One region of the Streptomyces sp. NPDC091416 genome, then DNA from elsewhere that is predicted to be linked to it. Evidence: riboswitches for the same ligand, from Rfam matches in the RefSeq annotation. Region 1 holds a riboswitch; each other region holds the start of a gene.
The links. Region 1 has a riboswitch for thiamine pyrophosphate ahead of ACIQMX_RS34295 (purine-cytosine permease family protein). Riboswitches for the same ligand answer to the same signal wherever they lie in the genome.
Positions count from the first base shown of each region.

Region 2: it holds a riboswitch for thiamine pyrophosphate, as region 1 does, so the genes downstream of both, thiC (phosphomethylpyrimidine synthase ThiC) here and ACIQMX_RS34295 (purine-cytosine permease family protein) in region 1, are expected to answer to the same signal.
Region 3: it holds a riboswitch for thiamine pyrophosphate, as region 1 does, so the genes downstream of both, thiO (glycine oxidase ThiO) here and ACIQMX_RS34295 (purine-cytosine permease family protein) in region 1, are expected to answer to the same signal.
Region 4: it holds a riboswitch for thiamine pyrophosphate, as region 1 does, so the genes downstream of both, ACIQMX_RS29890 (thiamine ABC transporter substrate binding subunit) here and ACIQMX_RS34295 (purine-cytosine permease family protein) in region 1, are expected to answer to the same signal.

Region 1 is NZ_JBIVTU010000015.1:58,415-61,579, reverse strand. Features, by position in the region: gene ACIQMX_RS34295 (purine-cytosine permease family protein) at 143-1,552, opposite strand; TPP riboswitch at 1,544-1,640, opposite strand; gene ACIQMX_RS34290 (hypothetical protein) at 1,842-2,480, opposite strand.
Region 2 is NZ_JBIVTU010000006.1:277,995-281,159, forward strand. Features, by position in the region: gene ACIQMX_RS20095 (YibE/F family protein) at 1-987, opposite strand, end outside; TPP riboswitch at 1,058-1,191, shown strand; gene thiC (phosphomethylpyrimidine synthase ThiC) at 1,184-2,983, shown strand; gene ACIQMX_RS20105 (DUF885 domain-containing protein) at 3,081-3,165, shown strand, end outside.
Region 3 is NZ_JBIVTU010000007.1:105,018-108,182, reverse strand. Features, by position in the region: gene ACIQMX_RS21650 (Rv2175c family DNA-binding protein) at 104-469, opposite strand; gene ACIQMX_RS21645 (FAD-dependent oxidoreductase) at 539-1,714, opposite strand; TPP riboswitch at 1,927-2,039, shown strand; gene thiO (glycine oxidase ThiO) at 2,037-3,165, shown strand, end outside.
Region 4 is NZ_JBIVTU010000011.1:245,564-248,728, forward strand. Features, by position in the region: gene ACIQMX_RS29880 (phosphatidate cytidylyltransferase) at 1-304, shown strand, start outside; gene rlmN (23S rRNA (adenine(2503)-C(2))-methyltransferase RlmN) at 752-1,858, shown strand; TPP riboswitch at 1,900-2,016, shown strand; gene ACIQMX_RS29890 (thiamine ABC transporter substrate binding subunit) at 2,097-3,165, shown strand, end outside.

The sequences.
Region 1 (3,165 bases):
CTGCCGGGCGGCGGGCGGCGGGCGGCGGGCGGCGGGCCCGGGGGCCCTCCCGCAGGGCTCGGATCTGCCGGTCGCCGCGGTGGCAGCGGTGGCGGCGGAGGCCCGGAAGCGGCGGTGCATACCGCCCCGCGACGCCAGCAGGTCAGCGGCCGGCCGCCCGGCGGCGCAGCCGCAGGGGTGCGTAAACGGCGAGCGCCGCGACGAACGCGACGTAGTAGGCAAGGTCCGCACCGTGGAGTGCCGCGGCCACCGGTCCTACGTACAGGCTCGTGTCCATGAACGGAACCGCCGCGCCGAAGGCGACGACGAACGCCGCGAGAGCGGGCCACCACGGCTGCGGGCGGTCGCTCTCGGCAGCCGGCTCGAAGGGAGCTCCGCCCCTCTCCCCGGCGCGCGCGAACCAGTCGACGGCTACGACCGCCACGAATCCGGGGATCCAGTAGCCGACGAACAGCAACACGTTCTGGAAGCGGGCCGTGGTGTCCGCGGCGTGCATCCACAGCACCAGCGGGAAGCCGAGTACGGCAGCGAGGGCCGCCGCCAGCGGCCGCGGGATGGGTACTCCGACGGTCTGAAGGGCCAGAGAGCCGCTGTAGTCGTTCATCGCGTTGCTGCACAGGGCCGCCAGCGCGACGGCCAGCAGCCCGAACGCGCCGAGCGCGCCGCCTCCCAGCAGTTCATCGACGCCCCTCGCGGTCTGGTCGGTGAAGGCGGAGGCTCCCCACAGGCCGAGCGCCTGCACGGCTACGAAGGAGACCGAGATCCCGAGAAGCGTGTACCAGAACATGCGGGGGCGGGAGGCGGACCGCGGCAGATACCGGCTGAAGTCGCTGGCGTACGGGGCCCAGGAGAGCGCGAGGCTGAGTGCGATGGTGCTGGTGAGCACGAATGCGCCGGCGCGGTCGGCGCCGTGCACCGACCCGGTGGTGGTGGGGTGGACGCCGTCGAGGAGCTTGACGGCCAGCGCGACGAAGGCCGCGGCCAGTACGAAGGTCATGATCTTCTGGAGCCGGTGGATCGCCTCGTAGCCGAAGACACCGAGGAGGCCCTGCCCCACCATCATGACGAGTACGCCCAGCCAGAACGGCCATCCGCACAGCCGGGCCAGCGCGTCCCCGCCGAACAGGCCGATGAGCGCGTCCCACGCGACCGACGACAGCCACTGCAGTACGCCGGGAACGGCAACGGCCCGGCCGAATGCGAGCCGCGCGAGCGGCAGTTGACCTGTCCCTGTGAGGCTGCCCCAGGTCCCGAGGTACGCGGTGGGCACGGCACCGACGAGCGTGCCGAGCACCACAGCCACCAGCGCGGTGGTGAAGTCCAGCCCGAGGACGATGCCGATCGTGCCGGTGAAGACGCCTGTCATGGTGAGGTTGGGGGCGAACCACACGGTGAACAGCCGCCCGGGAGCGCCGTAGCGGTGCGACTCGGGGACCGGGGCGATCCCGCGGGTCTCGATGCGCAGATCACCGCCGGCGGAGGACGTCCGCCCGTCGGGAACGGGCCGGCAGCCGGCGTCCGCCGGACCGCTCGGAGCATGGGGAAATGACATGGATGACATCCCTCCGCCAGTGCTAACTGGTTCAGGTTCGACGGGTGTGATCTCAGCCCCGCTGGTCGGGGCACCCCGTGTCGGATTGCGTCGGCAAGGCTAACCCACGTGTTCGGGCCCCGATGACAGGGCTCCGGCCGCTCGGCCGAGAGCCCGCGTCCCGGCTTGCTCATGCGCCTCGTTGAGCGGGGCGCGATCTTTGCGGAGGCATCCCCGGTGACAGGGGGAGGCCGCCGGAGAGGAGCCCGCAAGCGGCTCCGGCGGCGCGCCGTCCCGCGGGCACGGACTGTCAGCCCGTGGAGGTGGGCCGGTGGCGCGGGGCCCCGGCGATCTCCACGGTGGAGGTGACCCGGACGACCGACGGGGACCGGGGCGCCGAACCGAACCCGAAGGTGACCGGGGGGTCGACGGGAGCGAGCCCGCCGAGATCCCGCCCGTCCAGCATCGCTGTTGCCGCACGGACGCGGTGCAGGTCCCGCGCTCCGTACCACTCACGACGGTCCGGACCCGCGCGGCCCAACGTGCGGACACCCGGCAGCAGGCGGGCCGGAATGTCGCAGACGGCGGCCCAGGTGCGGCTGCGGGCCAGGGGCGCGGGCACCACGCGCAGCAGCCTGCCCAGGGCGGTCCGGGAACCGGTGACGAGGTCCAGCACCAGCGGCCCCGCACCGACGTGCCAGCGGTTCCCGTCACGCCTGACCTCCACCGGCACCACCTCCACGCGCTCGAACACGTAGGTGTCCGCGACGAATTCGGCGATCCGGCGGGAGGGGGCGAGCAGACCGCGCTCGCCGTCCGGGTGCTCGATCATGACATCGCTGAACGCCCCGAACGGGGACCGTGGCCAATGCCCCCACACGAGCCGCGTCCCCGAGACCGTGCCGACGGCCCCGATCCATCCGTCGAAGTGCAACCGTTCCTGTGCCATGGCGACAGTCTGGCCCGCCCCGCCCGGACACACCGGGACCGTCGCCCCGGACACGAACGCGGCGGCGCACCGGCCGCCCGGGGTGTGGCACTCCGGGACCCCCACCGGCCACGCGGGCTCGGCGTCCGAGGGGGATTACCTCACAAGTCGCCACGCGAAAATCTATGTCGGCGACAGTAGACATTGGATGGCGGCGTGATTATGGTTTCTCTCGTAGCCGGAAAGGCCGCGGGGGCCTGGCAGAGATGAACTGCCGGGCAGCAGTACGTGCGGTGCGGGTGGTTGCAGTTCGCAGGACGGTTCGGTGGCGGAGTTCCGAAGCCAGGGTGGTTGCAGGACGGCGACGGGGCTGGCGACCGGACCGGGTGGCCCGCAGTGATCAGGGGCGGCCCTGCAGCGGTACCCGTAAGAGCGTGCGCAGAACCAGCGGTCAAGTCAGTGAGCAGCAACCTCGGTGAAGGCGTCGGCTGCGGACGCGCGCACCGGGTTCGTCAGTGGGTTCCAAGCCGGAGCAGGACGGGCGACGGAGCCGGCGGGCGAGGCGAGGCGCTGTCACAGGCCACCGAGCAGTACAGCGTCAGTAAGTGATCGGTCTCAGAGGGAAGAACGGAGGAGCCAGGCGCCATCGGGATCGCCCGGGTGGAATGACAGAGCCCGGGTACCGCAGGACATCGATAGTGAGGTG
Region 2 (3,165 bases), on a different contig from region 1:
GTCCGCCCGGTGCAGTTCCCAGACCGCCGAGGTCTGGGTGACCGTCACATCGTCGAGTACCCCCAGGGAGCCGATGATGACTCCGGCCAGCAGCAGTCCGCTCATGTCGATGTGCGGATACAGGCCGTGGATGAGACCGGTGTTGTCGTCGGTGTTACCGCTCAGGCTCGCCCAGCCGATGAAGAGCGAGCCGAGCAGCCCGATCAGCAGCAGTGAGATCAGGGTGCCGATGACGGCGACCGAGGTGCGGGCCGTCAGCCCGTGGCAGATGTAGAGCGCGATCAGCATGATGGCGCTCGCCCCGACGACCGCCACGACCAGCGGGTTCGATCCCTGCAGGATGGCCGGAAGGATGAACAGGGTCAGGACGGCGAAGGACAGCGCGAGCGCCACCAGGGCCATCACCCCACGCATTCTGCCCACGGCGACCACCACCAGCGCGAAGATCCCGGCCAGCAGCATCAACGGGAACTTCCGGTTCACGTCGGTCACGGAGTACTGGAGGTCGTGGGGAGCGTCGGGGGCGTACGCCACGACCGCCCCCTGCCCCTCCCGCAGTTGCCGGGGTGCGCCGGGCTGGACGACCTCGACGAACTTCCGGCCCTTGTCCTGACCGCTCGTGATCTCGACGGTGGCCTTCCCGCAGAGGCCGGCTCCGTCGTCCCCGGTCCGCTCGTCGGCGGGCGGACCGGCCTCGTCGCCGACGGGTAGCTGGGAGGCGTTCACGTCCTTGCAGTCGACCTTGGCGATGTTCACCACCTTTCCTTGCTGGGTCTGCCGGTCGAAGCCGACACCGGTGCGCTCGTGCGCCGGCGCACCACCGGGCCAGAGGACAACGAGTCCGACGACGACCGCGGCCGCGAACGGGATCAGTACGGCGGCGATCACCTTGCGCAGATGGCCGGAGACGGGTGCGGCGGGGCCGTGGCTGTGGGAGTGCCCGTGCTGATGGCCCTGCGGTTCGGGGTCGTTATGGGGGGACGTCACCGGCCGATCATCGCAAGAAGAGAAGGGCCCTCTGTTCAGCTCGCCAGCAAGGGCGCTAGCGTGGTGGCACCTTTGCACACGCGGGAGCTCGGAGCACCGGGCTGAGAGGGCGCTGATCTCCGTACGTCCGTACGGGACAGGCTGCGCCGACCGCCGAACCTGTTACCGGGTAATGCCGGCGTAGGGAGTAGGTCTCATGACCACATCGGACACACGCACGCCTGCCTCGAACCAGAACGGCCAGGCCGGGAAGTCCATCGGCTGGCACAAGGGCTACGTCCAGGGCTCACGTCCGGACCTTCGGGTGCCGGTCCGCCAGGTGCACCTCACCAACGGCAACGACGTGACGCTGTACGACACGTCGGGGCCGTACACCGACCCCGCCACCGAGACCGACGTCCGTCGCGGACTGGCGCCTCTGCGGGAGAACTGGATCATCGCCCGCGGCGACACCGAGGAGTACACGGGACGTCCCGGACGCCCCGAGGACGACGGGCTCAAGCACACCTCGCCGCGCGGTGGGCTGCGCAACCTGGACGCGGTCTTCCCCGGCCGCCCCCGCCAGCCGCGACGCAGCCGGGACGGCCGCCCCGTCACCCAGCTCGCGTACGCCCGCCGGGGCGAGGTCACGCCCGAGATGGAGTACGTCGCGATCCGGGAGAACGTCGATCCGGAGGTCGTGCGCGAGGAGATCGCCGCCGGCCGGGCCGTTCTGCCGGCGAACGTGAACCACCCGGAGACCGAGCCGATGATCATCGGCAAGCGGTTCCTGGTGAAGGTGAACGCCAACATCGGCAACTCCGCGGTCTCGTCCTCCATCGAGGAGGAGGTGGACAAGATGACCTGGGCGACCAAGTGGGGCGCCGACACCGTCATGGATCTGTCCACCGGCCGCAACATCCACACCACCCGTGAGTGGGTTCTTCGCAACTCCCCCGTGCCGATCGGAACCGTGCCGCTCTACCAGGCCCTGGAGAAGGTCGACGGCAGGGCGGAGGAGCTGACCTGGGAGGTCTACAAGGACACCGTCATCGAGCAGGCCGAGCAGGGCGTCGACTACATGACGGTGCACGCCGGCGTGCGCTTGCCGTACGTGCCGCTGACGGCCCGCCGCAAGACCGGCATCGTCTCCCGGGGCGGCTCGATCATGGCCGCGTGGTGCCTCGCGCACCACAAGGAGTCGTTCCTCTACGAGAACTTCGAGGAGCTCTGCGAGATCCTCGCCTCGTACGACGTGACGTACTCGCTGGGCGACGGGCTGCGCCCCGGGTCGATCGCGGACGCCAACGACGAGGCCCAGTTCGCGGAGTTGCGTACGCTCGGCGAACTGAACACGATCGCCAAGCGGTTCGGGGTCCAGACCATGATCGAGGGGCCGGGCCATGTCCCGATGCACAAGATCAAGGAGAACATCGACCTCCAGCAGGAGATCTGCGAGGAGGCGCCGTTCTACACACTCGGCCCGCTGACCACCGATGTGGCCCCCGCGTACGACCACATCACCTCGGGCATCGGCGCCGCGATGATCGCCTGGTGGGGGACGGCGATGCTCTGCTACGTGACGCCCAAGGAGCACCTCGGCCTGCCGAACCGGGACGACGTGAAGACCGGCGTCATCACGTACAAGATCGCGGCCCATGCGGCAGACCTCGCCAAGGGGCATCCGGGGGCGCAGGAATGGGACGACGCGCTGTCGGACGCCCGGTTCGAGTTCCGTTGGGAGGATCAGTTCAATCTGGCCCTCGACCCGGACACGGCACGGGAGTTCCACGACGAGACGCTGCCTGCCGAACCGGCGAAGACGGCGCATTTCTGCTCGATGTGCGGACCGAAGTTCTGCTCGATGAAGATCTCCCAGAAGATCCGTGACGAGCACGGTGACGGGGCCACCGCCGTCCCCACCGAGTTCGATGCGGAGGCGCTGGCCGGTATGGCGGTGAAGTCCGAGGAGTTCGCCGCCCGGGGCAACCGGGTGTACCTCCCGCTCACGGACTGACGCCGGACGAGCACTGCTGCGGACGGGCCGAGGGTCCGTCCGCAACAGTGCACGCGGGGCCTGGATGTGCACTCCGACGGTCCGTCAAGATATGTCCATGCCACATGAATCGGTCACACCCCGCAGCATTGCCGACAGCCACCTCGACCAGGTGGCGGCGCATGATCCGATGACCTCCGCAT
Region 3 (3,165 bases), on a different contig from region 1:
ATGGCGACGGCGGTCGGTTCGGTGGCGCCGCGGCGGATGCGGGCCGCGCCGAGCGGCCCGCATCCCCCGCGCGGCAGCGGGTCGGAAGCTGTGCGGCAACGGGTCAGACGGCGAGCGCCTGGGCGCGGCGCTTCACCTCCGTGCCGCGATTCTCACTCAGCGCCTGCGCGGGCGTGCCCGGCAGGCTCGGGTCGGGGGTGAAGAGCCATTCCAGCATCTCCGCGTCGGAGTAGCCGTCGTCCTTCAGGAGCGTCAGGGTCCCCGAAAGGCCCTTGACCACCTTGTCGCCGTCGATGAAGGCGGCAGGCACCTGAAGCGCCCGGTTCTCACCACGTCGTACGGCGATGAGCTGGCCCTCCTTGACCAGCTGGCGTACACGCGTCACCTCGACACCGAACATTTCGGCGATGTCGGGAAGGTGGAGCCAGGCAGGGACGAGAGCATCGATCTTTGCGTCAATCTCGGTCACGGGGACAAGCGTGCCATCCCGGACCGACAGTCGGTACCCGGGCCGACCGTACGGGCGCCGTCCGGGCCGTCAGCGCGTGGCCGATTTCAGGGGCACGGAAGGGTCGGCGACCCGGTCCGGCAGGAGTTCCGCCCCCGATTCGACGAGTTTGCGCCCCTGCGCCAGATCGCGCGGACGGCCGACCGCCAGTACGGCGACGAGCGCGCCGTCGCGCAGCCAGCACACCGTCCACGACGGCTCGGCCGGATCGCCGCGCCACACCAGGGTGTCGGCCCCCGTGTGGTGGCCCGCGTACTGGACGAAGCGGCCGAACTGCTCGGACCAGAAGTAGGGCACGGGGTCGTAGGCCGGGGACCGCCCGTCGCCTTCCGGGGCGGTGATGGCGGCGGCGACGGTGCGGGGGCCCTGGAGCGCGTTGTCCCAGTGGTGGACGAGCAGGCGCTCGCCGTAGCGGGCGGAGGGGAAGGAGGCGCAGTCCCCGACCGCGTACACGTCGGGGAGCGAGGTGCGCAGGGACGCGTCGGCGGTCACCGACCGGTCCGGGCCGAGTTCGATCCCCGATCCGGCGAGCCAGCCGGTCGCGGGCCGGGCGCCGATGCCGACGACGACCGCGTCCGCCGGGAGGGTGCGGCCGTCGGCCAGGACCACGCGGCCGGGTTCGATGCGGGCGACCCGGGCGCCGGTGAGGAGTGCGGCGCCGCTCTCCTCGTACCAGCCGGCCATGGGGGCGGCGACCTCGGCGGGCAGCGCGCCGGCGAGCGGGCGGTCGGCGGCCTCGACGACGGTGACCGCGCAGCCGGCCGCGCGGGCGGCGGTGGCGAACTCGGCGCCGATCCAGCCCGCGCCCACGACCACGACGTCGTGCTGCCGCTCCAGGACCGGGCGCAGCCGGGCGGCGTCGTCCAGGGTGCGCAGGAGGTGGACGCCCGGGACGCCCTCGGAGCCGGGGAGCACCAGGGGCTCGGCGCCGGTGGCGACGACCAGGACGTCGTAGGGGACGGGCCCGTTCCGGGTGTCCAGTTCGTGTTCGGCCGGGCGCAGCGCGGTCACGTCCAGGCCGAGCCGCAGGGTGATGTCCAGCGCCTCGAAGTCGATGTCGAAGGCCGAGTCCTCGGCCTTGCCCAGCAGGACCGCCTTCGACAGCGGGGGCCGGTCGTACGGCTGGTGGGGTTCGGCGCCGATCAGCGTGACGGGGCCGGTGAAGCCCTGTTCCCGCAGGGCCACGGCGGTCTGCACGCCCGCCATGCCCGCTCCGGCGATCACGACGCGGCGGCGGTGCCGCGGCCCTTGCTGCTGCTGTCCGGTCTGCTCGTCCACCTGTCCACCTTAAACACCTGACGGGTCGTCAGGAAGTCGGTTCCCGTGATGCGGCCGCCGGATCGCCTTCCCGTGTCCGCGTCCGCGGCGTCGGAGGCTCCCTTGCCGGGGCCGTGGGCCAGGGGATTAGGGTGGCCGTGCACATCACTCGCGGGAGCCCGGACGCACCGGGCTGAGAGGGAGGCTGGACGGCCTCCGACCGTACGAACCTGATCCGGGTCATGCCGGCGAAGGGAGGGGCTGGACGCCCATGCGTATGCACGGTACGAACGGGTCCGACGTCCTCGTCATCGGAGGCGGCATCATCGGCCTGGTGACCGCCTGGCGGGCCGCTCAGCGCGGCCTGGCCACCGCGGTCGTCGATCCCGCACCGGGCGGCGGCGCCGCCCGGGTCGCGGCCGGGATGCTGGCCGCAGTCACCGAACTCCACTACGGCGAGGAGATGCTGCTCGGCCTCAACGTCGCCTCCGCCGCGCGTTATCCGGCGTTCGCGGCGGAGCTGGAGGCGGCGAGCGGACAGGACATCGGCTTCCGCGCCTGCGGCACCCTCGCGGTCGCGCTCGACGCGGACGACCGGGCCCATCTGCGCGAACTCCACGCCCTGCAACGCCGCTCGGGACTGGAGTCGGAGTGGCTCACCGGCCGCGAGTGCCGCCGCCTGGAACCGATGCTCGCACCCGGCGTGCGCGGCGGGCTGCGGGTCGACGGCGACCACCAGGTCGACCCGCGACGGCTGGCCGCCGCACTGGTCGCGGCGTGCGAACGGGCCGGCGTCGTCTTCCACCGCCACCGGGCCGAGCGGCTCACGGTCACGGGCGGCCGGGCCACGGGAGCCGTACTGGCCGACGGGACACAGCCGGTGGCCGATCAGGTCGTTCTCGCCGCGGGCAGCCTCAGCGGCCGGCTCGCGGGAGTGCCGGAGCACGTCCTGCCGCCGGTCCGCCCGGTGAAGGGCCAGGTCCTGCGGCTGGCCGTGCCCCCCGCTTACGCCCCGTTCCTCTCCCGCACCGTGCGGGCCGTGGTCCGGGGCAGCCACGTCTATCTCGTACCGCGCGAGAACGGCGAACTGGTCATCGGCGCCACCAGCGAGGAAATGGGCTGGGACACCACGGTCACGGCGGGCGGTGTGTACGAGCTGCTGCGCGACGCTCACGAACTGATGCCGGGCATCACCGAGCTGCCGCTCACCGAGACCCTCGCCGGCCTGCGCCCCGCCTCCCCCGACAACGCCCCGCTGCTGGGCCGCACCGCACTGCCCGGCCTCCACCTCGCCACCGGCCACCATCGCAACGGCGTGCTGCTCACGCCCGTCACCGGGGACGCCATGGCGCAGCTGCTGGCCGATGGCGAACTGCCCGAGGTGGCACGCCCCTTCTCCC
Region 4 (3,165 bases), on a different contig from region 1:
CCCCGGAAAGACCCGCGAGGGCCTCTTCGGAGCCGTGGCCTTCGCGATGGTGGGAGGTGCGCTGTGCATGCAGTTCCTGATCGACGACGGCACGTGGTGGCAGGGTCTGCTGCTCGGCTTCGCGGTCGCCGCCAGCGCCACGCTCGGCGACCTGGGCGAGTCCATGATCAAGCGGGATCTCGGGATCAAGGACATGGGCACGCTCCTCCCGGGGCACGGCGGGATCATGGACCGGCTGGACTCGCTGCTGCCGACGGCGCCGGTGGTCTGGCTGCTGATGGTGATTTTCGTCGGCACCGGCTGAGAAGAACGCCCCGTAACCGGGTGAGTGAGGGTCCGCCGTCCACAGGACGGCGGACCCTCACTGCTGTCTGCGGTGGCGGAGCCGGCCGAACGGGACGACCAGGCGGGCACCCGCGTCACCGTGCGGCCGGGCCGGCGCGCGCATGACCGGCCGCACAGGCCCACATTCGCCGCGCTGCACGCCACCCTTCCGCCGGAGGCGGCCGATACGGAGGACGGTCGCCGTCCGGCCACTCGGTTCCTGCGGGGTGGACGATGCCCGCAGGGCGGAGGGTCCGGCCCCGGCTCATGGTGCGATCCGTCACGACGGTGCTGCCGGACGCAGTGGCCCGATGGCCGCAGGGACAGGCCGGCAGCGGCCGATGCGGGTCCGCGGCAACAGCGCAGGTTCCGGCGGAGCGGGCGACGACCACGAGGACCACAGCGCGTCTGCGACACTGGAAGAACCATGCCTAAGCCCGGAGAACTCACTTTCGTCGCGCCCCGCGGAGCCAAGAAGCCCCCGCGGCACCTCGCCGACCTCACGCCCGCCGAGCGCAAGGAAGCCGTCGCCGCGATCGGCGAGAAGCCGTTCCGCGCCCAGCAGCTCTCGCAGCACTACTTCACGCGGTACGCGCACGAACCGGCGGAGTGGACCAACATCCCCGCCGGATCGAGGGACAAGCTCGCCGAGGCGATGTTCCCCGACCTGATGTCCGTGGTCCGCCACATCAGCTGCGACAACGACACCACGCGCAAGACCCTCTGGAAGCTGCACGACGGGACGCTGGTCGAGTCCGTCCTGATGCGCTACCCCGAGCGCGTCACGATGTGCATCTCCTCGCAGGCCGGCTGCGGCATGAACTGCCCGTTCTGCGCCACCGGCCAGGCCGGTCTCGACCGCAACCTCTCCACCGCCGAGATCGTCCACCAGATCGTCGACGGCATGCGCGCCCTGCGCGACGGTGACGTTCCGGGCGGCCCTGCCCGGCTGTCCAACATCGTCTTCATGGGCATGGGCGAGCCGCTCGCCAACTACAACCGCGTGGTCGGTGCGATCCGCCGTCTCACCGACCCCGAGCCCGACGGTCTCGGGCTCTCGCAGCGTGGGATCACGGTCTCCACCGTCGGCCTCGTTCCCGCCATGCTGCGGTTCGCCGACGAGGGCTTCAAGTGCCGTCTCGCCGTCTCGCTGCACGCCCCGGACGACGAGCTGCGCGACACCCTCGTACCGGTGAACACCCGTTGGAAGGTCCGCGAGGTGCTGGACGCCGCGTGGGAGTACGCGGAGAAGTCCGGCCGTCGCATCTCCATCGAGTACGCGCTGATCCGCGACATCAACGACCAGGCGTGGCGTGGCGACCGGCTCGGCCGGCTGCTCAAGGGCAAGCGGGTCCATGTCAACCTGATCCCGCTGAACCCGACCCCCGGCTCGAAGTGGACCGCCTCGCGGCCCGAGGACGAGAAGGCCTTCGTCGAGGCGATCGCCGCCCACGGGGTGCCGGTCACGGTCCGGGACACCCGCGGTCAGGAGATCGACGGGGCCTGCGGGCAGCTGGCGGCATCCGAGCGCTGAGGCCGGAAACGGCCGTGTAGCCTGGGCTCGAAATCAACTTCATATTCCGACAGGGGAGCGCCACAGCGCTGAGAGTGCGGCACCAAGGACAGGTTGGCCGCAGACCCTCTGAACCTCGCCCGGGTCATTCCGGGTAGGAAGTTCGGACCTTACTCAAGCTGTTGCGCCCTGCCCGCTTCCGGTTCCGACCGGTGCGGGCAGGGCCGCGTCTCTTCCTGGTCACTCCAGGAGGAATCACATGAGCACCACCAAGAAGATCGCGGGGACGGCCGTCGCCGCCGCGCTCGGCGCCACCGCGCTGGCCGGCTGCGGAAGCTCCGACGACTCGGCGTCCGGCTCCACCGGGGGCTCCGGGTCCAAGACGGTGACCCTCGTCAGCCACGACTCCTTCAACGCCTCCAAGGACGTACTGAAGGCGTTCACCGCGGAGACCGGCTACACCGTCAAGGTACTGAAGAGCGGTGACGCCGGTGCCGCCCTCAATCAGGAGATCCTGACCAAGGGTTCGCCGCGCGGTGACGTGTTCTTCGGCGTCGACAACACCCTGCTGTCGCGCGCCCTCGACAACGGCCTGTTCACGCCGTACGCGGCCAAGGGACTTGACCAGGTCGCCGCCGATGTCCAGCTGGACGCAGAGAAGCACCGGGTTACTCCGGTCGATACCGGCGACATCTGCATCAACTATGACAAGAAGTACTTCGCCGACAAGAAGCTCGCGCCGCCGAAGACCTTCGACGACCTGGCGAAGCCCGCGTACAAGAACCTCCTCGTCACCGAGAACGCGGCAACCTCCTCGCCTGGCCTCGGCTTCCTCCTCGGCACCGTCGCCACGTACGGCGAGGACGGCTACCAGGACTACTGGAAGAAGCTGAAGAGCAACGGCGTCAAGGTCGTCGACGGCTGGGAGCAGGCGTACAACGAGGAGTTCTCCGGCTCCGCGGGAGGCAAGAAGGCCAAGGCCGACCGCCCGCTCGTGGTCAGTTACGCCTCCAGCCCGCCCGTCGAGGTGCTGTACGCGGACCCGCAGCCCAAGACCGCCCCGACCGGCGTCGCCACCGGGACGTGCTTCCGGCAGATCGAGTTCGCCGGCCTGCTCGACGGAGCGAAGAACGAGGCGGGCGGCAAGGCCCTGCTGGACTTCCTGATCGGCAAGAAGTTCCAGGAGGACATGCCGCTCAACATGTTCGTCAGCCCGGTCAACAAGGGTGCGAAGGTGCCGGACCTCTTCACGGAGTTCGGTGCCACGGTCGACGAGCCGTCGACCGTCGCCCCGGACGAGATCGCCAAGAACCGTGAGCAGTGGGTCC